3 regions of the Bradyrhizobium sp. CCBAU 53351 genome follow, and region 3 is predicted to be linked to each of the others. Evidence: predicted binding sites of a transcription regulator. Region 3 holds the regulator's gene; each other region holds the start of a gene.
The links. The regulator PhoB, encoded in region 3, activates phosphate uptake and scavenging genes when phosphate is short. The targets are predictions, from matches to a motif close to TGTCATNNANCTGTCAT.
Positions count from the first base shown of each region.

Region 1: a site for PhoB is predicted at 4,044-4,060, ahead of ugpB (sn-glycerol-3-phosphate ABC transporter substrate-binding protein UgpB). Genes of this name have one in related genera too.
Region 2: a site for PhoB is predicted at 1,209-1,225, ahead of phnF (phosphonate metabolism transcriptional regulator PhnF). Genes of this name have one in related genera too.

Region 1 is NZ_CP030059.1:113,642-120,051, reverse strand. Features, by position in the region: gene XH83_RS00525 (sn-glycerol-3-phosphate import ATP-binding protein UgpC) at 1-879, opposite strand, end outside; gene ugpE (sn-glycerol-3-phosphate ABC transporter permease UgpE) at 893-1,741, opposite strand; gene ugpA (sn-glycerol-3-phosphate ABC transporter permease UgpA) at 1,741-2,622, opposite strand; gene ugpB (sn-glycerol-3-phosphate ABC transporter substrate-binding protein UgpB) at 2,673-3,989, opposite strand; gene XH83_RS00505 (CaiB/BaiF CoA-transferase family protein) at 4,208-5,413, opposite strand; gene XH83_RS00500 (organic hydroperoxide resistance protein) at 5,591-6,016, opposite strand; gene XH83_RS00495 (MarR family winged helix-turn-helix transcriptional regulator) at 6,172-6,410, shown strand, end outside.
Region 2 is NZ_CP030059.1:6,888,214-6,894,623, forward strand. Features, by position in the region: gene XH83_RS32750 (carbon-phosphorus lyase complex subunit PhnI) at 1-46, opposite strand, end outside; gene phnH (phosphonate C-P lyase system protein PhnH) at 50-658, opposite strand; gene phnG (phosphonate C-P lyase system protein PhnG) at 663-1,139, opposite strand; gene phnF (phosphonate metabolism transcriptional regulator PhnF) at 1,260-1,991, shown strand; gene phnE (phosphonate ABC transporter, permease protein PhnE) at 2,167-3,012, opposite strand; gene phnE (phosphonate ABC transporter, permease protein PhnE) at 3,009-3,893, opposite strand; gene phnD (phosphonate ABC transporter substrate-binding protein) at 3,964-4,899, opposite strand; gene phnC (phosphonate ABC transporter ATP-binding protein) at 4,959-5,768, opposite strand; gene XH83_RS32790 (chloramphenicol acetyltransferase) at 5,941-6,410, shown strand, end outside.
Region 3 is NZ_CP030059.1:7,071,021-7,077,430, forward strand. Features, by position in the region: gene XH83_RS33735 (aspartate aminotransferase family protein) at 1-280, opposite strand, end outside; gene XH83_RS33740 (GcrA family cell cycle regulator) at 738-1,250, shown strand; gene phoB (phosphate regulon transcriptional regulator PhoB) at 1,323-2,030, opposite strand; gene phoU (phosphate signaling complex protein PhoU) at 2,069-2,785, opposite strand; gene pstB (phosphate ABC transporter ATP-binding protein PstB) at 2,797-3,618, opposite strand; gene pstA (phosphate ABC transporter permease PstA) at 3,615-4,460, opposite strand; gene pstC (phosphate ABC transporter permease subunit PstC) at 4,465-5,454, opposite strand; gene pstS (phosphate ABC transporter substrate-binding protein PstS) at 5,629-6,410, opposite strand, start outside.

The sequences.
Region 1 (6,410 bases), 410 kb from region 3:
CTCGATCGCTTCCACGGTCAGCGGCAAGGCGACGCCGCCCGCCGGGGTCTGGTCGGTGATGACGAAGTCTTCCGGTCGGATGCCGAGAATGCCGGCATCGGCAGCACTGCTGCCGGCGAGCTGCGCGCGGATTTCCTCGGGCCGCGTCGACATCAGATTCATCGGCGGCGCGCCGATGAAGGAGGCGACGAAGGTGGTCGCCGGCTTCTCGTAGATCGCCAGGGGATTGCCGACCTGCTCGACCTGGCCGCCATTCATCACGACGAGAATGTCGGCGAGCGTCATCGCCTCCAGCTGGTCGTGGGTGACGTAGATCGACGTCGTGTTGAGCCGGCGCTGCAATTTGCGGATCTCGACACGCATCGCGATGCGCAGTTTTGCGTCGAGATTCGACAGCGGCTCGTCGAACAGGAATACCTTCGGCTGGCGCACGATGGCGCGGCCCATGGCGACGCGCTGACGCTGGCCACCGGAGAGCTGGCGCGGCTTGCGCTCCAGCATCGGCGACAGCTCGAGCACGCGCGCGGCTTCCTCGACGCGGGTCTTGATCTCGGCCTCCGCCATGCCGCGGTTGCGCAGGCCGTAGGCCATGTTGTTGTAGACGCTCATATGCGGATAGAGCGCGTAGTTCTGGAACACCATCGCGATGTCGCGATCGGCGGGCTCGACCTGGTTGACGACCTTGCCGCCGATGTCGATCTCGCCGCCGGTGACGGTCTCCAGGCCTGCGACCATGCGCAGCAAGGTCGACTTGCCGCAGCCGCTTGGTCCGACCAGCACGCAGAACTGTCCGTCGCCGACATCGACGTTGACGCCCTTGATGGCCTCGAAGCCGCCGGGATAGGTCTTGCGGACGTTGCGCAGGGTGACGTTAGCCATGAAAACTCGCTTCTTACTTTTCCGTCTCGACCAGCCCGCGCACGAACAATTTTTGCATCACGACGACGACGAACACCGGCGGCAGCATGGCCAGCACGGCGGTCGCCATCACGATCGGCCATTCGGTCAGCGCGTCGGTGGTGGTGATCATCTTGCGGATGCCGACCTGGATGGTCTGCATGTCGTCGCGGGTGGTGATGAGCAGCGGCCAGAGATATTGATTCCAGCCGAGGATGAACAGGATCACGAACAGCGCCGCCATGTTGGTGCGCGACAGCGGCAGCAGCGTATCCCAGAAGAAGCGCAAAGGGCCGGCGCCGTCGATGCGCGAGGCCTCCAGGAGTTCGTCCGGCACGGTCATGAAGAACTGGCGGAACAGCAGCGTCGCCGTGGCCGAGGCGATCAGCGGCAGCGCGAGGCCCGCATAGCTGTCGAGCATGTGCAGGTCGGCGACGATCTTGTAGGTCGGATAGATGCGCACCTCGACCGGCAGCATCAGGGTGATGAAGATCAGCCAGAAGATCGGCATGCGGAGCGGAAAGCGGAAATACACGATCGCATAGGCCGAGATGATCGAGATCGCGATCTTGCCGACCGCAATCATCAGCGCCATCACCAGCGAGTTCAGCATCATGTGGCCGACCGGCTCGCGGGTCGAGCCGCTCGTGCCGACGAAGATGGTCTGGTAGTAGGTCTCGAAGAAATGACCGCCGGGCAGCAGCGACATCTGCCCGTTCGCGATCAGCGCGTTCTCCTGCGTCGAGGCGATGATCGCGATGTAGACCGGGAACGCGACGATCGCGATCCCGATCCAGAGGATGACGTGGGCGACATAGCGCCGAAAGCCCTCTTCCTCGACCATCAGTACGTCACCTTGCGTTCGACGAAGCGGAACTGGATGCCGGTGAGCACGATGACCATGATCATCAGGACCACCGATTGCGCCGCGGAGCTGCCGAGATTGCCGCCGAGCAGGCCGTCGGAATAGACCTTGTAGACCAGCGTTTCCGTCGACTTGCCGGGGCCGCCGCGGGTCATGGTGTCGATGATGCCGAAGGTGTCGAAGAAGGCGTAGACGATGTTGACGACCAAGAGGAAGAAGATGGTCGGCGACAGCAGCGGGAAGGTCACGGTCCAGAACCTTCGCATCGGGCGGGCACCGTCGATCGCGGCGGCTTCGAGCACGCTGCGCGGGATGCTCTGCAGGCCGGCGAGGAAGAACAGGAAATTGTAGGAGATCTGCTTCCAGGCGGCGGCGAGGATGATCAGCGTTGCGGCCTGGTCGCCGTCGAGCAGCGGATTCCAGTCGATGCCCAGGGCGCGCAGATAACGCGCGATCACGCCGAGCGAGGGATGCAGCATGAAGATCCAGAGCACGCCGACGACCGGCGGCGCCACGGCATAGGGCCAGATCAGCAGCGTGCGATAGAGCATCGAGCCGCGCAGCGGCTTGTCGGCCATGACCGCGAGCAGCAGCGCGAACGACAGCGACGAGACCGCGATGGCGAACGAGAAGAAGAAGGTGCGGAGGATCGATTCGAAATAGGCGGAATCCCCGAACAGCTCGACGTAATTTTCGAACCAGACGAAGGTGGTCGACAGGCCGAAGGCGTCCTGCTGCAGGAAGGACTGGATCACGGCCTGCAGGGCCGGCCAGTAGAAGAAAATCAGGACGATCGCGAGCTGCGGCGCAACGAGCGCATACGGCAACAGCTTTGATTGGAAAATGGCTTGCTTTTGCATGATGTCCGCAGGAGTGGCAGGCCGGGTTGCCCGGCCTGCCATCCGTGACCTTACTTGACGGCGGTCTTTTCGAACTGACGCAGCATGGTGTTGCCGCGCTCGACGGCCGCGTCCAGCGCCTGCTTGGCGGTCTTCTTGCCGGCGAGCGCCTGCTCGATCTCTTCCGCCCAGACGTCACGCAGCTGAACCATGTTGCCGAGGCGAAGGCCGCGGGAGTTCTCGGTCGGCTCCTTGTTGGTCAGCTCGAGCAGCGGGGTCTCGAGATAGGGCTGGTCCTTGTAGAACCCTTCCGCCTTGGCCTTCTCGTAAGCCGCCTTGGTGATCGGCAGGTAGCCCGAGGCCTTGTGAATATAGACCTGGCGATCGGTGTCCGAGAGGAACGTCAGGAATTTTGCAACGCCCTTGTACTCCTCGGCCGGCTTGCCGCCCATGACCCAGAGCGAAGCGCCGCCGATGATGGAGTTCTGCGGCGCGCCCTTCGCGTCGGGGTAATAGGGCATCGGCACCGCGGTGAAGGCGAACTTGGCCTGCGCCTTGACGTTGCCGAAGAATGCCGACGAGGTCAGATAGAGCGGACATTCGCCCGAGGTGAAGCGGCCCTCGCCGGTGTTGGTGCGGCCGGCATAATCGTAGGTCTTGTCCTTCTGCAGCTCGACCAGCTTCTCGAGATGCTTGACCTGGAGCGGACCATTGAACTCGAGCTTGGTGTCGAAGCCGTCGAGGCCGTTGGCCTTGCTCGACAGCGGCACGTTGTGCCAGGCGGAGAGCTGCTCGAGATTGACCCAGGTGACCCAGGAATTGGAGAACCCGCAGGTCGCATGACCGTTGTCATGGAGCTTCTTGGCGGCCTCAAACGTTTCGGGCCAGGTCTTTGGGATCGCGACATTGGCCTTCTTCAGCTCGTCGAGATTGACCCACATGACGGTCGACGACGAGTTGAAGGGGAACGAGAGCATCTCGCCCTTCGAGGTGGAGTAGTAGCCGGTGATGGCGGGCAGGTAGATCTTGGGATCGAACTTTTCGCCGGCCTCGGCCATCAGCTTGTAGACGGGCTTCACGGCGCCGGTCGCGGCCATCATGGTGGCGGTGCCGACCTCGAACACCTGCATGATGTGCGGCGCGTTGCCGGCGCGGAACGCCGCGATGCCGGCATTCATCGTATCGGCGTAGTTGCCCTTGTAGGTCGGGATCACCTTGTAATCGCTCTGCGACGCGTTGAAGTCGTTGGCGAGCTTGACGATGACGTCGTTGTTGGCGCCGGTCATCGCGTGCCACCACTGGATCTCGGTCACGGCCAATGCCGGCGAGGCGCCGAGACCAACCGTGAGTGCAACAGCAGCAGCCGTGCCAAAATGTCGAAGAGCCATCAAGAAAACCTCCCTTGCCCGTCACTAAAGAAGCGCTTGCGCTAGCAGTGCCATATGACGTTCACATGACTGTGTAAGCGGGAGAAACGAAAGCAGCAAGCGCTGCTAAATGGGAAGTCGTCAAATAGGCGAAGAGGCCACAGCCAGCCTCCTCCGTTCGCGGTGCACTATCGTGCCCGCGCCGCACTGCGGCATCATTCGTTGGACGGAGGTGGCCTCTACCGCTTGCGCTCGGGGCCGCAGACCGTGCCCTTTTCGACCATCGCGTCGATCTCGGCCCTGGAGTAGCCGAACTCGCCCAGCACCTCGGCTGCGTGCTGGCTGAATTTCGGCGGCAGCCGGCGCAGGCTCGGCTTGCTGCGGTCGAGCCGGATCGGGGAGGCGACGCCCTTGTACCAGTCCTTCTCGATGATATCGCCGCGCGCGATCGTGTGCGGATTGGTCAGCGCCTGGTCGATCTTCTGCACGGGCCCTGCGGGCAGGCCCGCGGCGAGCAGGCGATTGCACAGCGGCTCGGCCTCGTGCTGGCTGAACACGGCGGCAAGCTCGGCGCGCAGCGCCTCGCGGTTGGCGATGCGGTCCTTGTTGCGGGCAAAGCGCGGATCGGTGCCGAGCTCGGGCTTGCCGATCTCCTTGGCGAGCTTGCGGAAGGTGCCGTCATTGCCGACGCCGATGAAGATGTTGTCGGTTTTCGTCGGGAAGATCGCGTAAGGCACGAGGTTCGGGTGCTCGTTGCCGGTGAGCGAGGGCGGCTTGCCATGCATGAAATAATTCGCGGTGTGCGGATGCATGATGGCAAGGCCGGTCTCGTACAGCGTGGTCTCGAGGAATTGGCCCTGGCCCGAACGCTGCCGCTCCGACAGCGCCATCAGGATGCCGATCGCCGCATAAAGGCCGGTGGTGATGTCGACCAAGGGCACGCCGATCCGCATCGGCCCGCTCTCGGGCGAGCCGGTCGCGGCGATCATGCCGGTCATGGCCTGGATGATGGCGTCATAGCCGGGATTGCCGCCACGCGGACCGTCGGCGCCGAAGCCGCAGATCCGGCAATGCACGAGACGCGGGAATTTCCTACTGAGGACGTCGTTGCCGATGCCCCATTTCTCCAGCGTGCCCGGCTTGAAATTCTCGATCAGGACGTCGGCTGTCTCCAGCATCTTGAGCAGCACGATGCGGCCGCCCTCGGAGGCGAGGTCGAGGCCGATCGAGCGCTTGTTGCGGTTGATGCCGACGAAATAAGCCGCGTCCTCCTCGTGGAAGGGAGGACCCCATTCGCGCACCTCGTCGCCGGCGGGCGGCTCGACCTTGATCACGTCGGCGCCGTGGTCGGCGAGGATCTGGGTGCAGTAGGGACCGCCGAGCACGCGCGTGAGATCGATGACGCGCAGTCCGCTCATGGCACCTGTGGCGGCTTCAGAACTCATTGCCTTCGCTTCCCCTGTGTCGATCTTTGGTCACAGGCCTAGCGAGGTTTGTTTGCGCCAGCAATGGGCCCTCGCGTAGGGCCATATGCGCCGCCGAGCGTCAGTCCCGCGGCGTGGCAAATCAACGCAAGTGGCCGGCCCGAGGGGGATCTCGGGCCGGCCAATCCGCCGTTCCGATCAGACGACCGTCAGGCGAACGTCGACATTGCCGCGCGTGGCGTTGGAATAGGGGCACACCTGGTGGGCCTTTTCGACCAGTGCTTCGGCCTCCGCGCGGGCGAGGCCCGGCAGCGAGACCGCGAGGTCGATATCGAGGCCGAAGCCGCCCTCGGAGCGCGGGCCGATACCGACGGTCGAGGTGACGGAGGCGTCGGCGGGAACCTTCGGGCCGCCCTGCGAGGCCACGAACTTCATCGCGCCGATGAAGCAGGCGGCATAGCCGGCCGCAAACAGCTGCTCGGGATTGTTGCCGGCGCCGCCGCCGCCGCCGAGCTCCTTCGGCGTGGTGAGCTTGACGTCGAGGGCGCCGTCGAGGGTCGCAGCATGGCCGTCGCGGCCGCCGGTGGCCTTGGCGCTGGTCTTGTAGAGGACGTTCACGGACATTGTCGTCTCCCTGGGGTCTTGGGGTGGGGGTGCGATCTATATCGCAGACAATTAGATTGTGCGCAATTGAAACTTCGCCGTCTCACATTTAATTGTTCGCAATTGAATGTGCCGGCGCGCGGCGCCAGAATGAGACAAGTCCCAAAGAGATTCCCATGCCCCGAAAATCATCGGCAGCGGACGCGCCGCTGCGGCTCGACAACCAGATCTGCTTCGCGGTCTATTCGGCCGCGCATGCCTTCAACCGCGTCTACAAGCCGCTGCTGGACCGGCTCGGCCTGACCTATCCGCAATATCTGGTGATGCTGGTGCTATGGGAGCGCGACGACGTGCCGGTCAAGGACATCGGCGAGCGGCTGTTCCTGGATTCGGGCACCCTGACCCCGCTGCTGAA
Region 2 (6,410 bases), 180 kb from region 3:
GGGCGTTCTCGATGGCGCGTTCGCCGCCTTTGACTGCGACATACATGCTTCAGCTTCCCTTGCTCACGACGCGAATGGTGCGGGGGATCGCGACCACCGAGTCATCGGCGACCAGCACCAAGTCGATGCCGCGCGGAAACAGCGGCTCGTTGAACCGCAGGCGCTCGAACAGATCGAACGGCTTGATCGAAGCCTGCAACGTCGCGGCGCCGTCGATGCCGGGACCGCGCAGCTCGAAGCTGCGGCCTGCGTCGAGGCTCTCGACCTGGAGGATGACCGTGGTCGAGCGATCCGGATATTCGCTGGTGCCGAGCGCGAATCGCTCGAGCGGAGGAAGCACCGCGCCGTCACTGATCAGTGCAAAACTCGCGATGGAAGAATCCTGCACCACCGGCGCACCGGTGTGGAATTTCAGCCATTTCACGACGTCCAGACTCTCAGCCATCCGCGCATCGAGCCAGAGCGGCGTATCGTGATCGAACAGCGTCAGCGCGATCGCGGCGGTGCCGCGCATCATCGTTTCGGGCGCCCCCGCTCCCGGCACGATGCGCTGGACCGAGCCGGGCCGCGCCATCGCGTCCATGACGGAGCGAAAGGTCGATTGCGCCGACAGCACCTTGTCGGCGAACCCCGGCGGCAATTCCGCAATCGTGGTCATGATCTCACCCCTCACCGCGCACCATGGTGTAGAAATCAACCTTCGTCGCAGCGGTCTCGGCCGCTTCCTGCTGGCGCCTGACCATGAGCTGCTCCCGCAACGGCGCGATCACGTCGCGCTCCACGGCGCCGCCGAAATCACGGGATTGCACCAGCGCATCGCACAGCGCGATCAGCCGCGCCTTTTCACCGTCGCGCCCGAGCGTGTAGCCGAAGCCGACCTCGCCGCTCGCAAGCCGCACCGCTGCGCGCGACACCGTAGCTTCGCCGAGATTGAAGGGCGCGCCGTCACCGCCGACCCGGCCGCGCAGCATGACGAGGCCGTTTTCGGGCGCGCGCAGGTCCTGATGGGCCGGCAGGGCCAAATCCAGGGCCAAGTCGCGGAGACGGGCGGCGATCTCGCCCGCCTCCGCGTGCGCCAGCACGGCCATCGCGGCCTTGCGCTGGGCTTGCTGGTTGTTGTGCTGGGTCACCCGATCCACCGAACCTTTTGACAGAACTTGCCGCGCCGAAGTTGTCTATGATAATAGACAACTTCATACGGGAGCGCCATGACTGTTTCGTGACAAGAGCGTGATTTCTGGGCTAGGCTGACCGGCGATATGAGCATGCAAGACACCGCATCGTCCGGCGTTGCGCTGTGGCGCCTCGTTGCCGACGGCATCGAGCGCGGCATCGCCGACGGCCGCTTTGCGGCCGGCGACAAATTGCCGGGCGAGATGGAGATCGCCGAAAGCTATCGCGTGAACCGCCACACCGTGCGACGCGCACTGGCGGCCCTCGCCGAGCGCGGCCTCGTGCGCGCCGAGCGCGGCAGCGGAACCTATGTCGAGGCGCAGAAGCTCGCCTATCCTCTGCGCTCGCGCACCCGTTTCTCGGAGATCGTCGGCGCCGGCGGCCGCGAGCCGCGTGGCCAGCTGATCGAGGCCTCCGACGATGTCGCGACCCGCGAGCTGGCGCGCGAGCTGGGCCTGAAGGCCGGCGCGCCGCTGGTGCGGATCGAGGCGATCCGCCTCGCGGATCGCACGCCGATCTGCGTCTCCACCACCTGGCTCTCGGCCGAGCTGTTTCCGAATGCGGGGGCCGTCTTCGCAGCGACGCGATCGATGACGAAACTGCTGGCGCATTATGGCGTGCGCGACTATCGCCGCGGCGCAACCCGGATCACCGCCGGCATCGTGGACGCCACCGACGCGGCACGGCTGGATGTCGCGCTGGGACGCCCGATCCTGGTGGTGGACGCGACCGACCACGATCTCCAGGGCAAGCCGCTGATGACGAAGCACTCGCGGTTTGCAGCCGAGCGAGTCGAGTTTCTGGTGGAGAACGGGTGACGTGACCGCTTCTTCCCCTCTCCCCTTGTGGGAGAGGGTGGCTCGCCGCAATTGCGGCGAGACGGGTGAGGGGTTCTCTCCGCGAGCGAATCTCTCGCGCCGAACTTGCGGAGACAGACCCCTCATCCGGCGCTTCGCGCCACCTTCTCCCACAAAGGGGGAGAAAGGAAAAAACTCAGGCCACCGCCCTACGCCCGATGATCGCAAAGCGCAGCTTGCCGGAGATGAAATCGATCGCGGCGACGGCAACCAAAATCATCAGGATCAGGAACGACACTTTCTGCCATTCCAGCACGCGGATCTGCTCGGCGAGCTGGAGGCCGATACCGCCGGCGCCGACGATGCCGATGATGGTGGCCGAGCGCGTGTTGGATTCGATGAAATACAGCACCTGGCCGGCGATGACAGGCAGCACCTGCGGCAGCAGGCCGAAGCGGATCTCGTGCAGCGGGCTGCCGCCGGAGGCGCGGATGCCCTCGACCTGCTTCTGGTCGGCGCCTTCGATCGCCTCCGAGAACAGCTTGCCGAACGCTCCGAAATCCGACACGGCGATGGCGAGCACGCCGGCGAACGGGCCGAGCCCGACGACGTTGATCCACACCAGCGCCCAGATCAGCGTGTCGACGCCGCGGATCGAGTCGAGAAAGCGACGGACCGGAAAGCGCAGGATGTTCGACGGCACCACGTTGCGCGCGGCCAGCAGGCTGACCGGCAACGCGAAGATTGCGGCGAGCGTCGTCCCCAGCAGCGCGATCGACAGCGTCTCGCCGAGCGCTTTCAGATAGATCGGCAGCGAGGAGCCGGGATCAGGCGGGATCATCATCAACGTGATCCAGCCGAGCTGGCTGAGGCCCGCGAAGAATCGCGACGGCGAGAAGTCGAGATCGACGAGGCCGTAAACGAGTACCGCAAAGGCCGCGACGATCATCGCGGGTATGGCGAGCCGCGCCGAGGCGGGCCGGTCGAACACATCAGGATAGCGCGCGCGAAGCGCCCGCGGATCGACCTCGTGCGGCGTCACGTCCGCGCCTCCTTGCCGAACAGGCGGCCGCGCAGCCAGCTGGTGGTGATGTCGATGATGAAAACCGCGATGATGATGGTGAGCAGGATGGCGCTGACGTCCGAATAATAGAATTTGCGGATGGCTACGACGAGCTCCTGGCCGATGCCGCCGGCACCGACGAACCCCATGACGGAGGCTTCGCGGACGTTGATCTCGAAGCGCAGCAGTGCGTAGCTGGCATAGCCCGCCGTCACCTGCGGCACCACCGCGAAGCGCATGCAGGACAGCCAGCTGGCGCCGGTGGAGCGGATGCCCTCGACCGGCTTCATGTCGGCGTTCTCGACGATCTCCGAGAACAGCTTTCCGAGCGCGCCGGTCGAATGGATCGCGATCGCGAGCACGCCGGCCATCGGACCGAGCCCGAAGGCGATCACGAACACCAGCGCGAAGACGATGCCGGGAACGGTGCGGGCGAATTCGAGCAGGCGCCGGACGACGAAGCGCAGCCAGGGCGCGGGCGAGGTGTTCTCGGCCGCGAAGAAATTGAGGCAAAATGCGACAGTCGCGCCGATCAGCGTGCCGACATAGGAGATCAGCAGGGTCTCGCCCAGCATCTTCAGCCATTTGCGCCAGCCCCACAGCCACTCGCCGACATCGGTCCAGACGCGCTGGCCGCTGTCGAGCGTGAGGATGCGATCGAAATAGCTGACGAAATTGCCGAAATACGTGAACAGCGTGCGCAGATTCACTTCCGCGCCGATCGCGGCGAGAACCAGCGCCGCACCGAAGATCACGATTCCCAGCAGCAGGCGGAGCCGCTTGCGCCCGACCGCCCGGCGATAGGCGGCGTCGAGCACGGCGAGCTGCTGGGCGGGGAGGATCGAAACCGCTGTCGTCATCGGCTTGAGATGGTCCCGTCGAAGAAAGAGCCGGGTCCAGGGACCCGGCTCAGGTGCGTTGTCCCGATACTCAGGACGCCTTCTTCTTACGCAGCGCGTCGACGAACTTGATCAGCTCGATCGTGCCATCCCAGTCCTTGGTGGTGGCGTGGTTGAACCCCTTCTTCTGGCCGTCCTGGAGGCGATCGAACGCCGCCTTGTCCTTCGCCGGCGCGTCGAAAAAGGCCTTCGCGATGGCCGCCTTGGCGTCATCAGGCAGGTCGGAATTGTAGGCGTAGGGACCGTTGATGATCGGCGCCGACTTGTGGATGATCCGGAAGTCGTCCTTCTTCATCGCCGAGCCGTCGGCATTCTTCAGCATGCCCTTGGTCAACATCTGCGCCAGCGTCGAATCGTCGTCGGTGGTCCACTGGTTGGCCGCGACGTCGACCGTTCCTTGCGACAAGGCCAGCATCGCGTTCTCGTGGCTGCCGGTGAAGACGACCTTGCTGAAATAGCCCTCGGCATCGTGGATGCCCATCTTGTCGAGCTCGAAGCGCGGCACGTTGTTGCCGGAGGTCGAGTTGGGATCGACGAGGCCGATGTTCTTGCCCTTGAGGTCGTCGATCTTCTTGTAGGCGCTGCTCGCCTTGACGAAGAACACCGAATAGTAGCCGGTGGAGCCGTCAGCGTTGATGTCGTTGGCGAAGGCGTCGGTCTTGACGCCGGTCAGGCGGGCACGCGCGAACGAGGCCGAGCCGTAGCTGGCGATGTGGATGTTGCCGGCGCGCTGGCCTTCGATCACCGCGGCATAGTCATTGGCGATGCGCAGCGTGACCTTCACGCCCAGCTCCTTCGAAAGGTAGCTCATGAACGGCGCCCAGCGCTCGGTGACGCCGGAAGCGTTCTCGGCCGGGACGACGGCGAAGGTCAGCTCGGGATATTTTGCCTTCCAGTCGTCGGCGGAGGCGGAGGCCGTGAACGCAAGCGCGGCGGCGCCGGCGAGAACCAGTCTGCGAGTGAACATGTTACCCTCTTCATCGGTTGGGGTCGGTTGACGCAAAGATTTGCAACTAAACGAATGGATCAGGCGGCCGCGGCCGTTCCGAGCGCGGGCACGCCAGCGGGCGCTGGCACGGGCATCGCGCCCATGACGTCGGCGGCTTCGAGATCGTAGAGCTCACGGGCGACGTGGTCGGTCAGCGCGGACGGCGCGCCGTCGAACACCACGCGCCCCTGCGCCATGCCGATCAGGCGGTCGCAATAGCTGCGCGCCAGATCGAGCGAATGCAGGTTGCAGAGCACCGTGATGCCGAAATGCTTGTTGATGCGCAGCAGCGCATCCATCACGATCTTGGTGTTGCGCGGATCGAGCGAGGCGATCGGCTCGTCTGCAAGGATGATGTCGGGCTGCTGTACCAGCGCACGGGCGATCGCGACGCGCTGCTGCTGCCCCCCGGAGAGCTGGTCGGCGCGCTGCGCGGCGAGTGAAGCGATGTCGAACTGCTCGAGCGCCGACATAGCCAGCGCCTTGTCCTGCTCCGGCCAGGTTTGCGACAACGAGCGCCAGGCCGGCATCGTCGCAAGCCGCCCCATCAGGACATTGGTGAGGACATCGAGCCGGCCGACCAGGTTGAACTGCTGGAAGATCATCGCCGAGCGCGCCCGCCATTGCCGCAGCTCCTTGCCGCGCAGCGCGGTGACGTCGATGCCGTCGAACAAGATCCGTCCCTCGGTCGGCGTCACCAGGCGGTTGATGCTCCGCAGCAGAGTCGACTTGCCGGCGCCGGACCGTCCGATCACACCGACGAAGCCGCCGGGGGAGATTTGAAACGAGGCGTCGTCCACCGCGGCTTTCGCGCCGAAGCGACACGTCAGACCATCCACCACCAGCATGCAAGGCTCCAGATTAGCTGGGGCCCACCGCTAACGCCGGCGCTTAACACTTGTGTGACAGATGCGTTGCGATGCGGCGATCCTACACACCTCATCCCCTGTCATCGCCGCGTCATGACACCGTCATCAAGCCGATCGAAGAGGAACGCCCGCCTCGCATTTCGGATTCACCATGGCCGCCAAAGCGCTTTCGGTCCTGCCGACCATCGATCCCTCGGCCAAGCTGCACGAGACCCGGCTCGGCGCCTACACCGAGGTCGGCGCGCGCACGATCCTGCAGGAGGTGGCGATGGGCGATTACTCCTATGTCGTGAACGACGCCCAGATCACCTACACCACCATCGGAAAGTTCTGCTCGATCGCGGCAATGACGCGGATCAATCCCGGCAATCATCCGATGCACCGCGCGACGCAGGCGCATTTCACCTATCGGTCCAGCGCCTATTTCGAAGGCGAGAGCGACGATGCCGATTTCTTCGACTGGCGGCGGCAGCATCACGTTCATATCGGCCACGATGTCTGGATCGGCCACGGCGCGATCGTGCTGCCGGGCCGCGACGTCGGCACCGGCGCGGTGATCGCGGCCGGCGCTGTCGTGACCAAGGACGTTCCGGCCTACACCATCGTCGCCGGCAATCCGGC
Region 3 (6,410 bases):
CGAAGTCCGCAAAGCTCTCGTTGCACAGGCGCGCGGCGAGCTTCTCGCCGTCCGGGCTCTGGAACAGGTTCGACATGTGCCACAGCTTCGTCGCCTGCTCCTGCAACGCCTTGACCAGCGCGGGATGGGCGTGGCCGAGCGCGTTTACAGCAACGCCCGAGGTGAAATCGAGATAGCGATCGCCATTGGTCGCGATCAGCCAGCAGCCTTCGCCGCGCTCAAAACCGAGGTTGGCCCTGGCGAAAACGGGGAGCAAATGCGGCGCTACGCTGTTAGTCATGACGGTCACTTGATGTTGCGGACGGTGTGAGGCGTGCATTGCGCAACGCACCATTGACCGGCCCGGAAAACGAAACGTGCCGCCTTTTAAGGGCGGCACGCGGGACTATCTTAGGCCTGGTGAAACGGGTGTCAATGCCGCCCGAAAGCCTCGGGAAACGCAGATTCCGTAGTCTTGCGGTGGCGATTTTGCGGGTTTTACACCACGGAACATGTGGAAGCGAGTCGGCGGACTCTTGCGCGTGAGTCACGCCATATTGTAGCGTTTGGGCTGTCAGATACGACATCTCGTGCAACAGTTCTGATCCCAAGAGTCCTCATGTACCGGCGTAAACGTTCGGGCGCGAGTAGCGCGCCCGGCGAGCCTTAAGGGATTCTGACGGCACGGGTTTTTGAGGCTTAGGCATTCGCCGCACGGACCGCCAGGATGGCAGAAGCGCAGCGAGGGAAAGGGTGCAATGACGGTTTTGACCTGGTCCGACGATCGCGTCGAGCAGCTGAAAAAGCTCTGGGAGGCCGGATTGTCGGCCAGCCAGATCGCAGCAGAGCTCGGCAATGTGACCCGCAATGCCGTGATCGGCAAAGTGCACAGGCTCGGCCTGTCCGGCCGCGCCAAGAGCCCTTCGTCGGCCGCGCCGCGGCCGCGCAAGGCACGCCCGGCGCAGCACATGATGCGGGTGACCCGCCCCATTGCGCGCGGCAATACCGCACTGGCGCAGGCCTTCGAGGTCGAGGTCGAGGCCGAACCGGTCACCTATGACAACGTGGTGCCGATGAGCCAGCGGCTGTCGCTGCTCGAGCTTAACGAGGCGACTTGCCACTGGCCGGTCGGCGATCCCTCGAGCCCGGATTTCTTCTTCTGCGGCGGCAAGGCGCTGTCCGGCCTGCCCTACTGCGCCCAGCATTCGCGCGTGGCGTATCAGCCGGCAGCGGATCGCCGGCGCGCACCGGCGAAGCCGGGCCCGCGGTAAACACGGTCTCAGGCATCGAGACGAAAAAGCGCGCCAGCTGGCGCGCTTTTTGTTGGATTACGGAAGCAGGTCCTACGTCTGCTCAGCCTTCGCAAAGCGGTCATCCAGCGCGTAGCCGGCGCCGCGGACGGTGCGGATCGGGTCCTGCTCGCGACCGAGATTGAGCAGCTTGCGCAGGCGGCCGATATGGACGTCGACGGTGCGCTCGTCGATATAGATGTCGCGGCCCCAGACGCTGTCGAGCAGCTGCTCGCGCGAGAACACGCGGCCGGGATGCTCCAGGAAGAACTCCAGAAGCCGATATTCGGTCGGGCCGAGATCGATCGGGCGGCCCGAGCGCGCCACGCGGCGCTTGTCGCGGTCGAGCTCGATGTCGCCATAGGCCAGCACTGTGGCGAGCCGCTCGGGGCTGGCGCGCCGCAAGAGGCCCTTCACGCGCGCCAAGAGCTCCGGCACCGAGAACGGCTTGACGATGTAGTCGTCGGCGCCGGTCGCAAGGCCGCGCACCCGCTCGCTCTCCTCGCCGCGCGCGGTGAGCATGATGATCGGCAGCTGCTTGGTCTCGGGCCGGGTGCGCAGGCGCCGGCACAGTTCGATGCCCGAGAGGCCCGGCAGCATCCAGTCGAGCACGATCAGGTCGGGAATGTGCTCCTTGAGGCGGGTGTCGGCGTCGTCGCCGCGCATCACCGTCTCGACGTCATAGCCGTCGCCTTCGAGGTTGTAACGCAGAAGCTCGGTGAGAGCTTCCTCGTCCTCAACCACCATAATGCGTGCGCCCATGGTGTCGTCGCTCCTTAGGTCTTCAGCTATTCAAGTCTTCAGGTATTCGGAACCGTCGTGGCGAAAGTCGTCATGTCGCCCTTCGGCCGCTTGTCGGTGATCGCCTGGCCCTCGATCATGTAGAACACGGTCTCGGCGATGTTGGTGGCGTGGTCGCCGATCCGCTCGATGTTCTTGGCGCAGAACATCAAATGGATGCAGAACGAGATGTTGCGCGGATCCTCCATCATGTAGGTGAGGAGCTCGCGGAACAGCGAGGTGCAGATCGCGTCGACTTCCTCGTCGCCCTTCCACACCGCCATCGCCGCCGGCAGATCGTGCGCGGCATAGGCATCCAGCACCGACTTGACCTGCTGCTGCACGAGGTCGGTCATGTGCTCGAGGCCGCGGAACAGCTTGAGCGGATGGAAGTCGGTCTCCAGCGCCGCGACGCGCTTGCCCATGTTCTTGGCGAGATCGCCGATGCGCTCGAGGTCGGTCGCAACGCGCATGGCGCCGACGATCTCGCGCAGATCCACCGCCATCGGCTGGCGGCGGGCGATGGTGAGCACGGCGCGCTCCTCGATGCGCTTCTGCAGTGCGTCGAGATCGGCGTCGATGGTGACGACGCGCTGGCCGAGCGCGACGTCGCGGCGGATCAGCGCACCGACGGAATCGACGATCATGCGCTCGGCGATTCCGCCCATCTCGGCGACCAGGCGGGTGAGCTCCTGGAGGTCGGTGTCGAAAGCCTTTGCGGTATGTTCAGAACCCATGTTGCGTCTCCTCAGCCGAACCGGCCGGTAATGTAATCCTGCGTACGCCGATCGCTCGGCGACGTGAAGATCTTGCTGGTGTCGTCGAACTCGATCAGCTCGCCGAGATACATGAAGGCGGTCTTGTCGGAGACGCGCGCCGCCTGCTGCATGTTGTGGGTGACGATCGCGATCGTGTAGTTCTCGGACAATTCCTGGATCAGCTCCTCGACCTTGGCGGTCGAGATCGGATCGAGCGCCGAGCAGGGCTCGTCGAACAGGATCACTTCAGGCCGCACCGCGACGGTGCGGGCGATGCAGAGGCGCTGCTGCTGGCCGCCGGACAGCGACAGGCCGGAGGCGTTGAGCTTGTCCTTGACCTCGTTCCACAGCGCGCCGCCGCGCAGCGCCTTCTCGACCCGGTCGTCCATCTCGGACTTCGAGATTTTCTCGTAGAGGCGGATGCCGAAGGCGATGTTCTCGTAGATCGTCATCGGGAACGGCGTCGGCTTCTGGAACACCATGCCGACCCGGGCACGCAGCAGGTTGAGGTCGAGCTTGGGGTCGAGGATGTTGGTGTGGTCGAGCAACAGCTGGCCGGTGGCGCGCTGTCCCGGATAGAGGTCGTACATCCGGTTGAAGATGCGCAGCAGCGTGGACTTGCCGCAGCCCGACGGGCCGATGAAGGCCGTGACGCGATTGGCGCCGAGGGCCAGATTGATGTTCTTCAGCGCGTGGTGCTCACCGTAGTAGAAATTCAGGTTGCGCGCGGTGACCTTGGCTGGCGCCTCGGGCAGCGGCTGCGAGCCGGGGTGAACGCTCGGCGCGCTGACGGAAACAGAGATTTCACTCATTTTGCAGTCCTCTCGGCGCCGATGATGCGGGCGCCAATGTTCAGGGCAAGCACGGTCAGGGTGATCAGCAGGGCGCCGCTCCAGGCGAGCTGCTTCCAATAGGCGTAGGGGCTCTGCACGAAGTTGTTGATGGTGACCGGAAGGTTCGCCATCGTCTTGTCAAGGCCGAGACTGAAGAACTGGTTCGACAGCGCGGTGAACAGCAACGGCGCCGTCTCGCCGGCGACGCGCGCCGTGGCCAGCAGCACGCCGGTGATGAGGCCGGAGCGCGCCGCGCGATAGGCGATCCGCTTGATCACCAGCGAGCGCGGCAGGCCGAGCGCGCTGGCGGCTTCACGCAGCGGGTTCGGCACCAGCAGCAGCATGTCCTCGGTGGTGCGCACCACGACCGGGATGACGATCACGGCAAGGGCCAGCGCGCCTGCAATGGCCGAGAAGCCGCGCATCGGCACCACCACCGCGCCGTAGATGAACAGGCCGATGATGATCGAGGGCGCCGAGAGCAGGATGTCGTTGATGAAGCGGATCACCGAGGTCAGCTTGTCGTTGCGGCCGTACTCGGCGAGATAGGTGCCGGCGAACAGGCCGAGCGGCGCGCCGATGCCGACGCCGAGCACGGTCATGATGATCGAGCCGACGATGGCGTTGCGCAGGCCGCCCTCGGTCGAGCCGGGCGGAGGCGTGTCCGCGGTGAAGAGCTGAACGTTCAGGCCCGCCACGCCGTTGTAGAGCAGCGTGATCAGGATCAGCGCGAGCCAGGTTACGCCGAAGGCGGCAGCCGCGAAGCAAAGGCCGCGGATGATGAAATCCTTGCGGCGGCGGCGTGAATAGATCGGATTCATGGCGCTAGTTCCCCGCCTTCTTTTCCAGCCGCATCAGCATCAGCCGCGCCGCCGCGAGCACGAAGAACGTCAGCACGAACAGCAAGAGGCCGAGCAGGATCAGGCCGGACTGATGCAGGCCGTCGCTCTCGGCGAATTCGGAGGCGATCGCCGCCGAGATCGTGGTGCCCGGGGCGAAGATCGACGACGAGATGCGAAACGAGTTGCCGATGATGAAGGTCACCGCCATGGTCTCGCCGAGCGCGCGGCCCAGCGCCAGCATGACGCCGCCGATGACGCCGACGCGGGTGTAGGGGATCACCACGCTGCGGACGACTTCCCAGGTGGTGCAGCCGACGCCGTAGGCGGCTTCCTTGAGGACCGGCGGCACCGTCTTGAACACGTCGACCGAAATCGAGGTGATGAAGGGCAGCACCATGATGGCGAGGATCAGCGCGGCGTTGAACAGGCTGAGATAGGACGGGGGACCTGCGAAGATCGCGCCCAGCACGGGGACGCCGTCGAAGATCCTGATCATGAAGGGCTGGAAGGTGTTGGCCAGAAACGGCCCCAGCACGAAGAAGCCCCACATGCCGTAGATGATCGACGGGATTCCGGCGAGCAGCTCGATCGCCATGCCGATCGGGCGGCGCAGCCATTGCGGGCAGAGCTCGGTGAGGAAGATGGCGATGCCGAGGCCGACGGGAATGGCGATCAGCATCGCGATGAAGGAGGTGACCAGCGTGCCGTACATCGGCCCGAGCGCACCGAGCACCGGCGGATCGGCGGACGGCGCCCAGCGCTGCGTCCACAGGAAGGAGAGGCCGTATTCCTTGATCGCCGGGAACGCGCCGACGATCAGCGAGATGATGATGCCGCCGAGAATGAGCAGCACCGAGATCGCGGACAGCCGCGTGATCCAGTAGAAGGTGACGTCGCCGAGCTTGAACGCGCTCAAGGCCTTGGCGCGGTCATACGGTCCGGCGTCGTCGATTACATCGCTCTGAACGGCCATTTCTGCCACGCCGATCCCCTGTACCAAAGACTACACTTTTTTGTTGGTCTTGTGCCCCGGATGCGGTGCAGCGCGTAGCGGTGCGCCGCCGATCCGGGGCCTAGCGTTTGTGGGTCCCGGCTCTGCGCAGCAACGTTTCACGTTGCAGCGCGTCGGGACACGAGAGGAGAGCGCTTAGCTCTTGATCTCGGCAGCCCAGGTCTTCTCGATCAGCTGGACGACGCTGTCCGGCATCGGGATGTAGTCGAGCTCTTCAGCCGCCTTGCCGCCGTTCTTGAAGGCCCAGCGGAAGAACTTGATGGCTTCCTGCGAGGCCGCCTTGTCGGTCGCGGACTTGTGCATGAGGATGAAGGTCGCCGCGGTGATCGGCCACGACTTCTCGCCGGGCTGGTCGGTCAGGATGACGTAATAGCCGGGCGCCTTGGCCCAGTCGGCGTTGGAGGCGGCCGCCTGGAAGGCTTCGACGGTGGGCTGCACCGGCTTGCCGGCCTTGTTGACGAGACCGGTGTAGGTCAGCTTGTTCTGCTTGGCATAGGCGTACTCGACATAGCCGATCGAGTTCTTGGTCTGGCTGATGTTGCCCGACACGCCTTCATTGCCCTTGGCGCCGACGCCGACCGGCCACTCGACCGCGGTGCCCTCGCCGACCTTGCTCTTCCAGTCCGCGCTGGCCTTGGAGAGATAGTTGGTGAAGTTGAAGGTGGTGCCCGAACCGTCCGAGCGGCGGACCACGGTGATGGCGTCCGAGGGCAGCTTCGCGCTCGGATTGAGCTTCTTGATCGCAGCGTCGTCCCATTTGGTGATCTTGCCGAGATAGATGTTGGCCAGCGTCTCGCCGTCGAACACCAGCTCGCCCGGCTTCACACCCTCGAGGTTGACCACGGGAACGATGGCGCCCATCACCATCGGCCACTGCACGAGGCCGTCCTTCTCGAGCTGCTCGGCCTTGAGCGGGG